DNA from 3 places in the Corynebacterium sp. CQ3829_602738 genome. Region 3 is predicted to be linked to each of the others. Evidence: predicted binding sites of a transcription regulator. Region 3 holds the regulator's gene; each other region holds the start of a gene.
What was found. The regulator LexA, encoded in region 3, represses DNA repair genes until DNA is damaged. The targets are predictions, from matches to a motif close to CGAACANNTGTTCG.
Positions count from the first base shown of each region.

Region 1: a site for LexA is predicted at 1,455-1,468, ahead of ACX1NL_RS09800 (DUF222 domain-containing protein). Genes of this name have one in related genera too.
Region 2: a site for LexA is predicted at 4,470-4,483, ahead of ACX1NL_RS10690 (HNH endonuclease signature motif containing protein). Genes of this name have one in related genera too.

Region 1 is NZ_CM137003.1:2,023,876-2,029,446, forward strand. It holds gene ACX1NL_RS09790 (metal ABC transporter permease) at 1-725, shown strand, start outside; gene ACX1NL_RS09795 (DUF2334 domain-containing protein) at 722-1,396, opposite strand; gene ACX1NL_RS09800 (DUF222 domain-containing protein) at 1,539-3,014, shown strand; gene ACX1NL_RS09805 (S9 family peptidase) at 3,011-5,092, opposite strand; gene ACX1NL_RS09810 (phosphoribosylaminoimidazolesuccinocarboxamide synthase) at 5,089-5,571, opposite strand, start outside.
Region 2 is NZ_CM137003.1:2,230,694-2,236,264, reverse strand. It holds gene ACX1NL_RS10700 (VanW family protein) at 92-1,747, shown strand; gene ACX1NL_RS10695 (hypothetical protein) at 2,030-2,797, shown strand; gene ACX1NL_RS10690 (HNH endonuclease signature motif containing protein) at 2,859-4,382, opposite strand; gene ACX1NL_RS10685 (esterase/lipase family protein) at 4,534-5,355, opposite strand; SAM riboswitch class IV at 5,435-5,569, shown strand.
Region 3 is NZ_CM137003.1:1,477,889-1,483,459, forward strand. It holds gene hrpA (ATP-dependent RNA helicase HrpA) at 1-1,035, shown strand, start outside; gene nrdR (transcriptional regulator NrdR) at 1,051-1,509, opposite strand; gene ACX1NL_RS07160 (hypothetical protein) at 1,566-1,946, opposite strand; gene lexA (transcriptional repressor LexA) at 2,157-2,837, shown strand; gene ACX1NL_RS07170 (DeoR/GlpR family DNA-binding transcription regulator) at 2,909-3,697, shown strand; gene ACX1NL_RS07175 (HPr family phosphocarrier protein) at 3,831-4,100, shown strand; gene ACX1NL_RS07180 (uracil-xanthine permease family protein) at 4,178-5,488, opposite strand.

The DNA.
Region 1 (5,571 bases), 550 kb from region 3:
TGATGGCACCGCTGATCGTGCTGCGCCAGATGTCATTTTCGGTGCACGCGACCTCGGAGCTCGCGCTCATGGGCGCCTCCGCGGCGCTGCTTTTCGGGCTGAACGTCGGCTTCGGTGCCGTGGCGGGCGCGGTGGTCGCTGCCCTGGTGCTGGCGGCGCTGGGGCTGAAGGGCCAGCAGGATTCCGCGGTAGGTGTGGCCATGAGCTTCGGCATGGCCTTGTCCGTGCTGTTCATCCACCTGTATCCAGGGAATTCGAACCGGGCGCTGGCGCTGCTGACCGGCCAGATTGTTGGTGTGTCGGCGCAGAACGTGATGCTGCTGGCAGGCACAACGGTGCTGGTTGCAGGCGCCGTGCTGGTCCTGTGGCGGCCGCTGCTGTTCTCCTCCGCAGACCCCGTGATGGCCGCCGCGTGCGGCGTTCCCGTGCGCACGATGGCGCTGGTGTTCGCGGTACTCGTGGGCATCGCGTCGGCCCAGTCAGTGCAGATCGTCGGGGCGTTGCTGGTGATGTCGCTGCTGATCACCCCGGGGGCGTCCGCCGCTCAGGTGACGGCGAACCCGAAGCTTGCGGTGGTGCTGTCCATCGTGTTCGCGGAAGTCGCGGCCGTAGGCGGGATGGTGCTTTCGCTCGCCCCAGGTATGCCGGTGAGCGTGTTCGTGGCCTTTATCTCGTTCGGGATTTACCTGGTTTGCCGGGTGGTCGGCAGGGTGCGGGGCAACTAGCGGTACTCCCGGTAGTCCGCCGGTGTCGCGCCCTTGCCTACCGCCGCTGCGGCGGCTGCGAGGAAGTCGCGGCGCACCTTCTTCTGCCCCAACTCGCGCCCGGAGACCGACAAACGGATCGTGTTGCCCTTCTCCGCGCCGCGCTCGGCGGCCTTGATCACGTTGCGGCGCCACCACTTCGCGGCGCCGTACCCCTCGCCCACCGACAGGTTGCGGGCCTGCGAGAACTCGCCTCGTTCAAGCCGGTAGATGCCCTTCGTGGAGGCAGCGACGGTAAAACCGAACTCGTCGAGCACCTTTAACGTGCCGTCCGACATGCGCCAGCGCGGCGGCGCGAACATATCCAAGTCGAAACCGAGCGCCGACATCTGACGCGTAGCGCCTTTGAGACGAAGCCTCGCCTCGTGCTCGCCCAAACTGGCAAACTCGCTGCGCCTTCCCTGCACCGGCTGATCGAAGCCGTTGAGCATGAGGGCGCGGCTTTCGAGCTGCTCGGTGAGCCAGGCGCGGGTGCCGTCGTCCTTGGCCAGATGCCACTTTTTGTCAATGTGGGGCGCAACCAGCAGTGAAACCGGCATCCCCTCGCGGTCCAGGTCGCGCACCATACTGGTGACGTCCTCCAACGTCGCGTCGAAGATGGAGGAAATGGAGACAAGCACGCGCCCAGGCATAGGGGAAATTATCGCACACGCAGACAGTCTGCGCCGGGTGAAATTTTCTCGCGCTGTTCGCACACGTGTTCTACGTTGTCGGGGCCGTGTCGGACGGGGTTCTACTATGCGTAGCCAAGTGCAAAGAAAGGAGGTGCTCCAGATGAGTGCAGTGCTAGACCAAGCGGTCAACCAAATCGTCGCCGGGCTAAGGTCGCTTGCCGACGTCATGCGGGAACCGGACTCCCTCCACCTCGCCTCCACCCACGTGGCCATGGAGCGCCTCCACGCCTGCCTGCCGTTGCTGTCCAACGCGGACGTCGCGTTCGCCTTCCTCTGCGACCGGGACGGCGCCGGCGCCCTCGTCGGCGCGAACCACGCCGTGGAGTATCTGACACGGAGCTTGGGCTTGTCCCGTCGAGAAGCATTCGCGCTCCTGGAGCAGGGCAAGAAGCTCTACGGCGAACCCGAGGTGCCTGAGCCGGAGCCGAGCGAAAACAAAGAAGACCGCGAACGCAAGGAGCAGGAGGCGGAAGCGCGCCGCAAGAAGGCGCGCGAGGCGCAGGAGCGGGCGCGACGAGCTGCCGAGAAGGCCAACGCGGAGAAGAAGCGCATCATCACCGACGCGCTGAAAGACCTCAACGAGCACGCCAACCCCGGCTACCAGGAGATCCTGGCCGAAGCGATGGAGGCGGCCGAGTCCCTCACCGCCGAAGAACTCCGGAAGTTCGTCCGCGACCAGGTCAAGCGCGCCAACAAGCGCGGACGCGACTACGACGGCGAGAAGGACCCCCTCGCCGCGTGGAAGAAGCGCGGCATCTGGCTCGGGGAACCGGACGCGGACGGCGGCTCCCCTTTCAGTGGCTACCTCGACGCCGCGTCACGGGCGAAGCTGGAGGCCTGCCTCGCCGCCGGCGACCACATGGGGTCCAACATGGAGGGCGAGGACGCCGCAAAGCGGGACAGCCGGCGCAAACACCAGCGCCGACTCGACCAGCTCATGAACGTGCTCGACCGCTACGGCGACGCTGCCACGAAGTCCCGGGGCGGCGTGGGCACGGTGGTGATCTCGCTGACCCTCGACGACCTTTTGGAGGCGGACGCCTTCACCGAGTTCCCCACCAACACCTCGGTGTCGCTGACCCCGCTCGACATTGTGCGTTTGGGGCTTGCCGGGGACAGCTTCATCCTCCAGCTCGACTCGGCCACCGGCGTCCCGCTATCCCTCGGCCGCACCCGCCTGGCCTCCGTGGAGCAAAAGCTCGTGTTGCTGGCCATGCAGGGCGTGTGCGCCTGGAACGGCTGCACCAAGCCGGGCGTCGAGCTCGAGGCCCACCACCTGGATTCCTACCTCAGCGGCGGGCTCACCAGCATCGAAAACCTGGTGCTGCTGTGCCGCGAGCACCACATGTGCAACAACGACAACAAAGACGGTGCCGGGAACAAGGGCCACTTCGGCCGGGACCCCGACACCGGCGATGTGCACTACCACCCCGCCAACGGGGACCCACCCAGGCACACAACCACCTACCAGTACCGCAATTCGCCTGGTCAGAGGCTTGCTAAGAAGGCGAGGTCACGGCACGGCGGCAACCACAACCGCCCGCCGGACCCTGCCCTATTCGAACCGGACGGTTAAACCGCCCCGGCCTTCACCAGCGTCCACGCGTACTCGAACGCGGTCTGCTTCCACTTGGCGTAGCGGCCGGACACGCCGCCGTGCCCTGCGGACATTTCCGTCTTCAGCAGGATCTCGCCCGCGGTGCTCACCTCGCGCAGTTTGGCCACCCACTTCGCGGGCTCGACGTAGAGCACGCGGGTGTCGTTCAAGCTCGTAACCGCGAGAATGTCCGGGTAATCCTGCGCGGAGATGTTCTCGTACGGGGCGTATGTCGCCATGTAGTCGTACACCTCGGGGTCGTGGTACGGGTCGCCCCACTCTTCCCACTCCCCCACCGTCAGCGGCAGCTCGGGTTTGAGGATGGAGGTCAGCGGGTCCACGAACGGCACGATCGCGAGGATGCCGGCGAACTTCTCCGGCGCCATGTTCGCCACAGCGCCCATGAGCAGCCCACCGGCGGAGCCGCCCTCGGCCACCAACTGCTTGGGGGTGGTCAGGCCCAGCTCCACGACGCGGTCGGCGCACGCGATGAAGTCCGTGAAGGTGTTGGTTTTGTGCAGCATTTTGCCGTTGTCGTACCACGCGCGGCCCATCTCGCCGCCGCCGCGAACGTGGGCGCACACCCACACCATGCCGCGGTCGAGCAGACTCAGCCGCGCCACCGAAAACCCGGGGTCCGTGGATGCCTCATACGAGCCGTATCCGTACAGCAGCGCGGGCGCGGGGCCTTCGACGCCCTTGCGGCGCACCACCGAGATCGGCACCCGTTCCCCGTCCGGGGCGGTTGCCCACTCGCGGAAGGCCTCGTACTCGTCCGGGTTGTAGCCGCCCTCGATCTCTTTTTCCTTCAGCAGGGTCAGCTCGCCAGTCGCGACTGTGTAGTCCAGCACCTGCGAGGGCTGGGTGTAGGAGGAGTAGCCAATGCGCACCACCGGGGCGTCCCACTCCGGGTTGCCGCCGAGGCCGACGGTGTAGAGCTCCTCGGAGAATTCCAGCTCCTTGAACTCGCCGAAACCGCTGTCGAGCGACGCCACGGCCAGCCGCGGGATCCCGCCGCGCCTGTAGGCCATGAGCATGAAGTCGCGGTAGGTGTCGATCGCCTCGACGCGCACGGTTTCGGAGTGCTCCACCAGCACGGGCAGTTCCCGCAGGGGAGGCACAGCGCCGACGGGTGTTGTCGCGACGCAAAAGTTCGCTCCGTGGGCGTTGTGCGTGACCACCCACTGCTCTTCGCCGTCGACGACGCAGAAGTCCGGGTGGTACTCGATGCCGGCCTCGCGCTCCCACAGCACCTGGAACTCGCCGGTGGGATCCGCCATGTCGAGCACGCGGTACTCGGAGGTCAGCGAGGACGACGCGATGATCATGAGGAACCGCTCGGCACGGTCCGCGCCCACGCCGACACCGAACTTCTCGTCCGTCTCCTCGTACACCAGCACGTCTTCGGCAGCGGGCGTGCCCAGCTTGTGGCGCCAGATTTGGTGGGGCCGCCAGGCGTCGTCGCAGCGGACGTAGAACAGGTAGTTCTCGCCCGCCCAGGTCGCGCCGTAGAAGATGCCTTCGAGCTCGTCGTCGAGCAGTTCGCCGGTATCCAAATTCTTGATCCGCAGGGTGAAGCGCTCGTTGCCCTCGGTGTCGAAGGAGTACGCGAGCAGGCGGCCCGAGGTGGACACGGACGATGCCCCGAGCGAGAAGAACTCGTGCCCGTCGGCGAGCTCGTTGACGTCGAGAAGCACCTGCTCGCCCGGCATGTCCTCGGTGACTTCGGGCGGGGTCCACGGGTCTTCCGCGGTGGGGATGCGGCAGGAGATGCCGTAGTCCTTGCCTTCGATGGTGCGGCCGTAGTACCACCAGTTGCCCTGGCGCTGCGGCACGGACATGTCGGTCTCTTTGACGCGGGACTTGATCTCGCCGTAGACGTCGTCCACCAGCCCGGACCAGGCGGAAGTACGCTCAGACGTGTACGCGTTCTCCGCCTCCAGGTGCGCCAGGACTTCCGGATTGTCCTTGTCGCGCAGCCACTCGTAGTTGTCCACGAACTCGCGGCCGTGGAACGTGCGGACAATCGGGCGTTTGTCAGCTACGGGTGGGATCATGCATGCTCCCCCGGCCACTCGGAGAAGCGGCGGCCGGAAAGCCGCTCGTACGCCTCGATGTAGCGGTCGCGGGTGGCTTCCACGACGGAGCCGGGCAGCTCCGGCGGCGTGGTGCCTTCCTCCTGGTCCCAGCCGGACTTCGGGCCGGTGAGCCAGTTGCGCACGTACTGCTTGTCAAAGCTGGGCTGGCTGCGACCTTCTTCGTAGCTGTCGGCTGGCCAGTAGCGGGAAGAATCCGGCGTGAGCACTTCGTCGGCGAGCACGAGCTCGCCGTTTTCGTCCAGGCCGAACTCGAGCTTGGTGTCGGCGAGGATGATGCCCGTGGTCTCCGCGTAGTCGGCGGCGCGGCGGTACACCTCGAGCGTGGCGTCCCGCAGGCGCTCGGCGAGGTCCGCGCCGAGTTTTCCTGCCATGTGCTCGAAGGTGACGTTGATGTCGTGGTCGCCCTGCTCGGCTTTGGTGGCGGGGGTGAAGATCGG
Region 2 (5,571 bases), 750 kb from region 3:
GATCTGCATTATTGTGGGGCGCGTGACTACGGTAAAGGCGACCTCGCACAGGAAAGGACGCGCAGGCACCGCCAAAAGCGGGCCGGGCGTGATGGGCCGCGGAGCCAAAATCACGCTAGGTGTGCTCTTAGGCATCCTCGCCGTGGCGCTCGCGATCTATCTGGCGGATCTGGCTACCCACCGGGGCAACGTCCCCCGCGGCACCCAGGTGGGCGGCGTGGACATCGGTGCGATGGCGCCGGACGAGGCACGCGAGAAGCTCCAGGCTGAACTTGGCGGCGTCGCCGACAAGGCTGTTCCAGTCAAGGCGGGGGAGAAGGCAACCGAGTTCATCCCGGCGAAGTCCGGCCTGGGCATCGACTTCGACGCCACAGTGGACGCCGCCGGCATCGAGACCGCCAACCCTGTCGAGCGCCTCCGCGGGCTGTTCACCACCCGCGAAGTGGACGTCGTTCCGACCGTCGACGACAAAGCCCTGGGCGGCCAGCTCGACCGCATGACCGACGAGCTGCACGTGGAACCCGTCGACGGCACCATCCGTGTGCAGGGCGGCAAGGCCGAAACCACCGACCCGAAGCTGGGCCAGGACGTGGACCGCGCCACGCTGCGCGACGAGGTGACCACCGGCTGGCTCAACCCGGACGGCGTGGAGGTGGAGCCGTCGCAGACGCAGCCCGCCATCAACGACGACGCCATGAAGGCCGCGCTCGGCGGCCCCGTGCGCGCCGCCCTGGACGGCCCGGTCACGGTCACCGGCAAGGACGGCGTCGCCGCCGCCGTGCCGCAGGACCGCATCGGCGAGATCGTGCAGTTCCCCGCAGTGGAAGGCCGCATCACACCCGAGGTGAACCTGGATGCCACGCGCACCATCCTGGGTGACCAGCTCGCGGAGACCGAGGTGGAGGGCAAAAACGCCCGCGTGCTTGCCGGCGGCGGGATTGAGCCGTCCGTCGACGGCTCCGTGGTGGACTGGGACGCCACCCTGGCCGGCTTTGAAAAGCGCCTGACCGGCGACGAGCCCCGCGCCTGGGACGCGGTGTACAAGGACGTGCCCGCGCAGTTCACCACTGAACAGGCGCAAAACGCGACCTTCAACGACGTGGTCGGCTCGTTCACCACCAGCGGCTACTCGGGCGCGTCCGGCACCAACATTGCGCTGGTAGCCCAGACCGTCAACGGGGCGATCGTGAACCCGGGCGAGACCTTCTCCCTGAACGGCTACACCGGCCCGCGCGGCCCCGCTCAGGGGTACGTGGAGTCCGGCATCATCCTCAACGGGCGAGCGGACACCGCGGTCGGCGGCGGCATCTCCCAGTTCGCCACCACCTTGTACAACGCCTCCTACTTTGCCGGCATGACGGATGTGGCGCACATGCCGCACTCCTACTACATCTCCCGATACCCGGCCGGCCGCGAGGCAACTGTGTACGAGGGCGCGATCGATCTGCAGTTCCGCAACGACAGCCCGTACCCGGTGCGCATCGCCACCAGCGTCGGCGGCGGGGAGGTCACGGTGAGCCTGATGGGCGTCAAGACCGTGACCGTCGAGTCCGTCAACGGCGGCCGGTGGGCGCAGACGCAGCCGCAGCCGGTGAACGTCTCCGGCTCGAACTGTGCGCCGTCTTCGGGCGCGCCTGGTTTCACCACCTCTGACACCCGCATCATCTACGACCTTGCCGGAAACGAGCTCAGCCGGGAGACCCAGACCACGGTGTACGACCCGCAGCCGATCGTGCGCTGCGGTTAGCGGTTCGCGTGCGAACTAATGTTCGATACGGGGTGCTAATTCGCGCAAATGCATCGGGGGACGTGGAACAATTAGCGAAAAGGTAGTTGGGTAAGGAGGCCAAAATGTCAGCACCCTTGATGAGACACCTGACGCCGCAGGAGGCTCGCGGAGAACTACACAGACTTGAACGAAGCGTGGACGGTGGAATCGAGAATTTTGAAGAGCGTGCTCGATTCTTCGATCTCTCGCCACGAGAGCAGGCGGTTTGGGAGCGTATCCGGGAACTTCGGTGGCTTCTCAATGGCTGATTTGGGAGGTCGAAGTCTCGAGAACGCGGTAAAAGAATTCGACCGCGAACTTTCTGCGTCGCTCTCCGCCTTTGCTGGCTCGTGTCCGCCGTTTGAATACAGCTGGCTGGATGCTGGGCGCGGCGTATCGGTCTCGATACGATTCGAGCAGCAGAATGAGCGGCCGGGTATCCTTCCGCTGCTGTCCAAGGGGAAGGCAGTCATCGGAATTAAACCTGAGTACCGCTGTTCGTGGGATACGACTAGACGGTTTCTAGCTGTTGAGAGTTCGAGTTTTGCCGTTCACCCATACGCGCAACCGGGGTTGGACCCGCTGTTTCGTGTTGAATACCTGCGGGGGAGCAGTCGCAAATACCCAACCTCTCATTTCCATGTGCATGCGCATCGAGATGAATTCACGCACTTACTGGGATTTGCGGCCAAGCTTGATACACAAAAATCGGCGCAGGTGAACACGTATTTCAAGCGTGGCACCCTCCTTTCGGATTTTCATTTTCCTACCGGGGGTCCTCGTTTCCGGCCCTGTCTTGAGGACGTCCTTGAAGCATTGAGGGTCGAATTCGACCTCGATGTCGACAATGCCCGCTGGCAACAACAACTCCAGAACGCCCGGGAGAAGTGGCGTCGAATTCAAACCGCGGCGGTTGTGCGCGACTGTCCAGACGAAGCAGTTCGTGTGCTAATTGAGGACTTCGGACTTCCCGTCCCAGAGGGGTGGGATGCCCCGGTTTGCGATGTGGAGAAGATGACTAGGAGCTGACTGTGCAGTACGGATGGCAGGGTGCAGTTGGTGCCCTGCCATGTGCGCGCAGCGCCGATTCTCACGCTGTGTTACCACCCCGGTCGGGGCCGGCCCTGGACTCGTCGCCGAGATCAAATAACGGCGGGTCGGTAGTGGTCTGGTTCGGAGGGTCGTCGAACGCGGGGTATTTCTTCCGCACTCGCCGAATAGTCCTCTGACCAGGCGATTCCTGGTACTGATGTGTTGTGGTCGGCGTCGGTGGCCCGCCATCGGCGGGGTGGTGGGTGACGTCCCAGGTGGAGGGGTCTTTCTCGAAGTGCCCCTTGCCGCCGGCGCCGTCCCTGTTGTCGTTGTTGCACATGTGGTGCTCGCGACACAGGAGGACCAGGTTTTCCAGGTCTGTGAACCCGCCGTGCAGGTACGACTGGATGTGGTGGGCTTCCAGTTGCACGCCTGGCTTGGTGCATCCGGTCCAGGCGCACACCTGCTGCATGGCCAAAAGCACCAGTTTCTGCTCCACGCTGGCCAACCGCGCCCGCCCGAGAGATAGAGGCACCCCGGTGCACGAGTCCAGCTGCAGGGCAAACGAATCGCCCGCCAACCCGAGCCGGACCATGTCCAACGCGGTTAAGGAAACAGAGGTGTTGGTGGCGAACTCGGTGTAGGCGTCCGCCCCCATGAGGTCTTCCAGCGTCAGCGTCATTACCACGGTGCCGATGCCCTTGCGCGCTGCAGCGGAGGAGTTCGCGTGGTCGCCAACAATGTCCATGAGTTGGTCGAACCGCCGCTGCCCGCGGGTGCGCTTGTCCTCGGCGCCGGGCGGCAGGTTTGCCCCGGGTGCCTCGCCGGCGGCCAGCGCGGCCTCGAACGCGGCGCGGCTGGCTTTGTCGAAGTAGATCTGCCCCCAGGAACCGCCGTCGCTGTCTTCCTCGCCGAAGATCATGGTGCGCTTCTTAAACGCGGCGAGTGGATCTTTGTTGCCCTCGTAGTCCTGACCCTTGCGGTTGGCGCGCTTGACCAGTGTGTTCACGTGCTTCCGCAGCTCTTCCGCGGACATCGTCTCCGCCGCCTCGAGCGCCTGCGCGTAGATCTCGTCGCGGCCCGGGTCCGAGTGTTCGTTGAGCTGCATCAGCGCCCGCTCGATGATGCGCTTCTTCTCCGCGTTGGCCTTCGCCGCGGCCTTCCGGGCGCGCTCTTTGGCCTTGCGCGCTTCCTCCTTGCGGCGCTCTTCTTCCTTGGCCTGCTTCTCGCGTTCCTCCTCGTCCATCAGCGGATCCGACGGCGGCGTCGGCACTTCGACCTCGCCGAACATCGTCTTCGCCTGGTTGAGCAGGCTAAAGGCGTCGGCCCGCGGGAGACCGAGCTGCTTGGTCAGGTACTCCACTGGGTGGTTCGCGCCGACCAGCCGGCCCGCCCCATCGCGCTCGCACAGGTGCGCAAACGCGATGTTCGCGTTGGACAGCAACGGCAGCGCCGCGTGCAACCGCTCCATCGCCTGGTGTGTGGACAACAGGTGGAGGGATTCGGGCTGCATCATCAGTGCCTCGAGAGCCTTCAGGCTATCGACGAGCTGGTCCACGTGGTGGTCAATCACCGTGGTCATGGCCGCATCCCTCCCTCCGGAAACGCACTGTCAACGAATGAACAATGCATAAGCTATGACACGCCTCCGACACGACCGCCACAAAACCAAACACACGTTCGAATAACCCCCGACAGCCAGCAACTTTAGCTCGTCGATAAGCAATAGGTGCTCACTCAAAATGTGCAGGCGGCACATGGTCGCCCACCTCGCGCAGCAGCCCCCACGCGGTGAGGTTCGCATAGAGAGGGTCGCGCGGCATGAGCGAGTGGTAGGGCGCGTAGCCGTCGTACCACTGCCCGGAGTCGATGTTCGCCACGTCCGCATCCGGGCCGGCCTCGAGCATCGACGTGGATGTCGGCGTAACCACTGTGTCCGCCGGCGAGTAGATGGAGGTGTACACGATCCCCGGCGCGGTGTCCGGGCCGCTCGCAAACTCGCGCAACCAGGCGGAACCCGCGAGCTGCTGCGCCGCCCCCGGGGCGAGCAGCGCGGTGAAGTGCGGGTGCTTCGAGGCGAACGCGCCCATCTGTCCTGCCATCCCGCGGAAGTCGGTGCCGTGGAAGTTGCCGCCCATCGCCACCACGCGCCGCACCTTCGCCGCGCCTCCGCGCGAGATGAACAGCTTGGTCATCAGCGCGCCTTGCGAGTGCGCCACAATATCCACCTGGTCCGCGCCGGTTTTCCGCAGCACGCGGTCCACGTGCTCTTCCACATCCCCCACGATCGAATTCAAGTCGCCGGCGCCGAAAAAGCCGGGCGCGATCATGTCGCCGTAGTCGTAGCCCCAGACCCAAAACCCCTGCTCTTTCAGCCTTTGTGCGTTCGCTTCAAACGCCGCGGTGCGCGAGTTGATCCCGTGCACGTACATCACCGGCGTGGGGTGTGTGGGCTGAAAATTCCGGTCGTTGAACGGCATCGGCGGGCGGTTTTGCAGCCCGCGCACCGCCCCGTACCCGGCCGCCAGTGTCATCATCGCGCTGCTGAGTTTCATCCTTTTGAGCATATTGCTTATCGACGTCCTCCGGTCCCCACTTGCGGTAGACCAAGCGGTCTGTTATTGTCTGTTCCTGGATCAAGAAGTCCGACGCACCCTGCATAAGGGGAAAGCCTCCCGGCTCGTCGGCTGGCAACCGCGCACATCGCGCACGGTGCCCCCGGGAGAAGATCCGCCGGCACGGGCAACCGCCGCGCCGGAAGTGCGATTCTC
Region 3 (5,571 bases):
GGCATCAACGGTGCCGACTTCAACCCTTCTGCGCTGCCCGAGCATCTGAAAGTGACCTTCGCCGCGATTGACCGCCGCGGCAAAGTGGTCGACCACGACACGGACCTCGGTGCGTTGAAGCGCCGCCAGGCCGGCAAGATCAAGTCCTCCGTGTCCAAGGCCGGCCGCACATCTGAATCGGATGCGGTGGCGAAGTGGACCACCGACTCCCTCGGCGCGGTGTCGGAGACGGTAGCCACCACTATCGACGGCAACGAGGTCGACGCCTACCCGGCACTCGAGGCCACCAAGGACGGCGTGAAGGTCACCGTGCATCCGACGAAGGCCGCCGCGGACGCCTCGATGGTCACGGCGACGCTGACGCTGCTGCTGCGGGAGATCACGGTCAACGCGGGGCAGATGACCAAGGGGCTGCCGCTGCGGCAGAAGGTGGCGGTGGACCGCTACCCGCACGGCGGCGCCGACGGGCTTGTGGAAGACGCCCGCGTCGCTGTGATCCGCGACCTGATGTTCTCCTCCGGCGGGCCGGTGCGCTCCCCCGAGGAGTTCGACGCGTTGGTGGGCGAAATCCGGCCCCAGGTGGCAGGAGGTGTGCGCCGCGTGGTGGTCACGTTGGCGCCGGCGCTCGCGGAGTACGCGAACATTGCAGCGGAGCTGCGGCAGTGGGAAGGCCCAGCTATCGACGACATGACGTCGCAGCTGCAGTTCTTCCTGCCGAAGCACGCGGTGACTGTCCACGGCATCGGCCACTTGCAGCATTTGCCCCGCTACATCGACGCGATGCGGATCCGGTTGGAGGACATGCGCCTAGATCCGGACCGCGACGCCGACCGGCAGTCCGTGATTGATTCGGTGAAGGCTTACTTGGCGCAGCGTATGAAGTCCTTGCCTGCGGGCCGGACAAAGACCAAGGCCTACAAGGACATCTTGTGGCTGATTGAGGAGCTGCGGGTGAGCCTGTTTGCGCAGCGGCTGGGCACGCCGAGGCCGGTGAGCCAGCGTCGCATTGAGAAAAAGATTGACGCGCTGCGTTAGCGCCATGGCCGCGGGTTAGAAATCTTCGCGGTCGCGGCGGCGCATGAGCCGGATTTCGGATTCGAAGTCGTCCGCGCTCTCGAACGACTTGTACACGGAGGCGAAGCGCAGATACGCCACCTCGTCGAGGGCACGCAGCGGTTCGAGGACGGCCAGGCCGATCTCGTGGGCGGGCACCTGCGAGCTGCCCTGCGCGCGCACAGTCTCTTCCACTTCTTGGGCCAGACGCTTCAATGCGTCGTCGGTGACATCGCGGCCCTGGCATGCTCTGCGCACGCCGACGATGAGTTTGTCGCGGTCGAACGGTTCGCTCACGCCGTTGCGTTTCACAACAGTGAGGACGGCCTTTTCCACTGTGGTGAAACGCCCCCCGCACTCGGTGCACTCTCTGCGGCGGCGAATTGCTGAGCCGGCTTCGACCAGCCGCGAGTCAGTCACACGAGATTGCTCGTTGTGGCAAAAAGGACAAAACACGGTTTTCCACCCCCAGAGTTGTCAAGGCTTGGCGTAGCCGTGAGTCTACGCCCTGCCTAGCGCGCAGTTGCCGCCACAGCCGAATGAGCCGCCTGGCCGCTGGACATGGACGAAGGATCCTCTGCTTGCGCCGAGAAAACACCGCCGAATGCGGAACCGATAAGCAGCGCCGCAGTCATGCACACGCCGAGCAGGAGCGTATCGCGCGTCTCGTGCCGTGTTTCGAACGCGTTCACATTGGAGGAACCGTCAAGACTCCCCTTGGCAGATGAGCGAGCATCCGTTCGATGGGAGCCGGAAATCGCTCGAACACCGGCGCCGCCTGTTCGACGCTTCGGCGCGGAATCAACATCCCAGACTTCTGCCGGAGGGACCACAGATGCGGCTCCGGCGCGTCCAACTAATGTGTTATGTACTGGATTGATTGCAACTGACATGGTGTGTCTCCCTTCGTTCTGCGGCACACTCTACGTTCGGCGCCGACACGCTCGAACGTTCTAACGTTCATTTGTTCGAATACGCTTACGTGTTCGATTTATAGCATCACGTTTGATACGTGTCCACCCAAAGCTTGCGCCCATCGAACATGAGTGCCCTATCTGGTAGGTTCGTAGGCGCACAACGCCACCGAGTCCAAGGAGAACGTCATGGCACGAAAGAAGTCCGATCCAGGTAACCCGGATTACAACGCGCTGTCAGACCGCCAGCGCCGGATCCTCCAGGTCATTCAGGACGCTGTGGTCCTGCGTGGCTACCCGCCGAGCATCCGCGAGATCGGTGACGCGGCCGGGCTGCAGTCCACCTCGTCTGTTGCATACCAGCTCAAAGAGCTGGAGAAGAAGGGATTCCTCCGCCGCGACCCGAACAAGCCCCGCGCCGTGGACTTGCGCCAAATGCCGGAAGCCGGCCGAAAGAAGCGCAAGCCGCAGGAGGCGAAGCCGGAAGATTCTGGCAATGCCCGCTACGTGCCGGTAGTCGGACAGATTGCCGCGGGTGCCCCGATCCTCGCCGAGGAGAACGTGGACACCTACTACCCCCTGCCCGAGGAGCTGCTCGGTGACGGCGATGTGTTCATGCTCAAGGTCGTCGGCGAATCCATGCGCGACGCCGGCATCCTCGACGGCGACTGGGTGGTTGTCCGCTCCCAGCCGAACGCCGAGGAGGGCGAGTTCGTCGCGGCGTTGCTCGACGGTGAGGCGACGGTCAAGGAGTTCCACCGCGACTCCACCGGTGTGTGGCTGTTGCCCCACAACGATGCCTTCGAGCCGATTAAGGGCGACGAAGCGGAGATCATGGGGCGTGTCATCTCGGTGTTCCGTACGCTGTAGTCGGTGCGTTTGCATCGAGCAGCCGCAGCCCCACAGACCGGAAATCACATAGCGACAAGCGCAGGAGATCGATGTACGCCGAGGAGCGTAGACGCCAAATCGCGTCTTTGACCGCAGTTGAAGGCCGCGTCAACGTCACGGAGTTGGCGCAGCGCTTCGACGTCACCGCGGAGACCATCCGCCGTGACCTTTCGGCGTTGCACGACGAAGGCGCTGTGCACCGCGTCCACGGCGGCGCAGTGGCGAGCCAGTCTTACCGCTCGACGGAAATTCCGCTGGATACCCGTCAGCGCGCCTCCCTTGCCGCTAAAGCCGCGATCGCGGAAACCGCGCTGCAGTTCGTGCCGGATGCGCAAAGTTGCACCATCTTTTTGGACTCGGGCACGACGATCAGCAGCTTGGGCAAGCGTCTGGCGGAGACCCGCGGGGACCGGGAGTACTCGGTGGTGACCAACTCCATCCCCACTGCATTGGAGCTGAGCGATTCCGGATTGCACGATGTGCAGCTTCTCGGCGGCTCAGTCCGGCCGATCAGTCAGGCAGTCGTCGGCAGTACCGCGCTTCGCACCCTCGCTCTGTTGCGCGCCGACGTGGCGTTCGTGGGCACCAACGCGTTGTCCATCGGCCACGGCCTGTCCACTGTGGACGCCAAGGAGGCGGCGGTGAAGGCCGCGATGGTCACCAACGCCCGCAGGGTTGTCGTGTTGTGCGACTCCACGAAGCTGGGCAACGACTATGTGGTCAGCTTCGCGCCGCTGACGGACATCGACGTGGTGATCACCGACGCCGAAGCGCCCTCCGCGTTCGTGGACGAACTGCGCTCGCACGGTATCGAGGTCGTGCTCGCGCAGCCCCAGTAACCCTCGGTGCGCCGCCCGACGTATTTCACTGGGGCGTTCTTTGACTTTCTGCGCGAAAATGGTGGCATCTTCGTATGAATGCGACCTACACTCGTTGCAGACTTGAATGAAAAACAACGGAAAGGACACCCGAATGGCTTCCAAGACTGTGAAGGTCGGTTCCACCGTCGGGCTGCACGCTCGCCCGGCCACGGTGATCGCAGATGCTGCCGGCGAGTACGACGACGAGATTCTGCTGACCCTTGTCGGCGGCGACGATGACGACGAGACGGACGCTGCCTCCTCGCTGATGATCATGGCTATGGGTGCCGAGCACGGCGACGAAGTCACTGTCACCTCCGATAGCGCAGACGCCGTGGAGAAGATTGCGGCGCTGATCGAGCAGAACCTCGACGAGGAGTAAGCACTCGTAGCTTTACGACGAGCTAACGCCCGGGCACACGTCGCCCGGGCGTTTTCGCGTGCAGCAAGTACCGGACGCTAGAACGTCGACGGCTTCGGCACCTCGAAGTCCTTGCGGTACTGCCCCTCCCCCAAGGTGTCGTACGCCCAGCGCATCAGCGGGTAGATCACGATGATGCCGACGGAGCCCAGCGCGATGCCTTCCAGCGTTACAGCGCCCACATCGAGAGTGAGGTTGCCGATGCCCACAATCAGCGCGACCGCGGCCGCGGTGAGGTTCGCGGGATCGGTGAAGTCGACCTTGTTGTCCTGCCAGATACGCACGCCCAGCATGCCGATGAGCCCGTAGAGCACCAGGCACGCGCCGCCGAGCACGCCGGCGGGGATGGTGAAGATCACGGCACCGAACTTCGGGATGAACGCCAGCACAATCGCAAATGCGGCGGCGACCCAATACGCTGCGGTGGAGTACACCTTCGTCGCCGCCATCACGCCAATGTTCTCGGCGTAGGTGGTGGTGCCGGACCCGCCGAAGCCGCCGGCGAGCGTGGTGGCGATACCGTCGCCGATCAGCGCGCGACCCTGCATGTCGTCGAGGTTGCGTCCAGTCATCTCGGATACGGCCTTGACGTGGCCGACGTTCTCCGCGATCAGCACGACCAGCACCGGCAGGGTCACCAGCACGGCGGAGACGTGGAACTCCGGGCGGTGGAACTGCGGCAGGCCGATCCACGGGGCGTCGGCGATCGTTTGCAGCGCGTCCTCGCCGAGCCCTCCGCTCATGGCAGCAAACAGCCAACCGACGAGCACGCCGATGAGGATGGAAAGGCGCGAGAGCAGCCCGCGGGTGGCCACGGTGACCACCACAACCGTCAGCAGCGTTACCGCCGCGACCCAGGGCTGGGTTTCCACGTTCGACACCGCGGTCGGCGCCAGGTTGAAGCCGATGAGCGCGACGATGGCGCCGGTGACCACGGGTGGCATCACCGCGTCGATGACGCGTTTGCCCGCCCATTCAACGACGATGCCGACGAGGATGAGTGCCACACCGGTCAGCAGCACCCCGCCCAGCTGCGCGCCGACGCCATACTGCTGCGAAGCCGTCAGCGGAGCGATAAAGGCGAAGGACGAACCCAGGTAGCTGGGCACTTTATTGCGGGTGATCAGCAAGAAGATGATGGTGCCCAGGCCGGAGAACAGCAGCGTGGTGTTCACCGGGAATCCGGTCAGGGTGGGCACCAGCAGTGTGGCTCCGAACATTGCAACCCCGTGCTGCATGCCGATGCCGATGGTGCGCGGCCAGCTCAGCCGCTCGTCCGGGGCGACAACAGCCCCGGGGCGCACTGTGCGCCCGTCTCCGTGAATGGTCCAGCCGAAAGTGTTAGTCACGAAATGCCATTATCACCCCGCCACCTGATTTTTCCTGTGCCGGGGGTGCCTGGCGGGCAAAGTAATTAGCTCTCAGTGAGGCC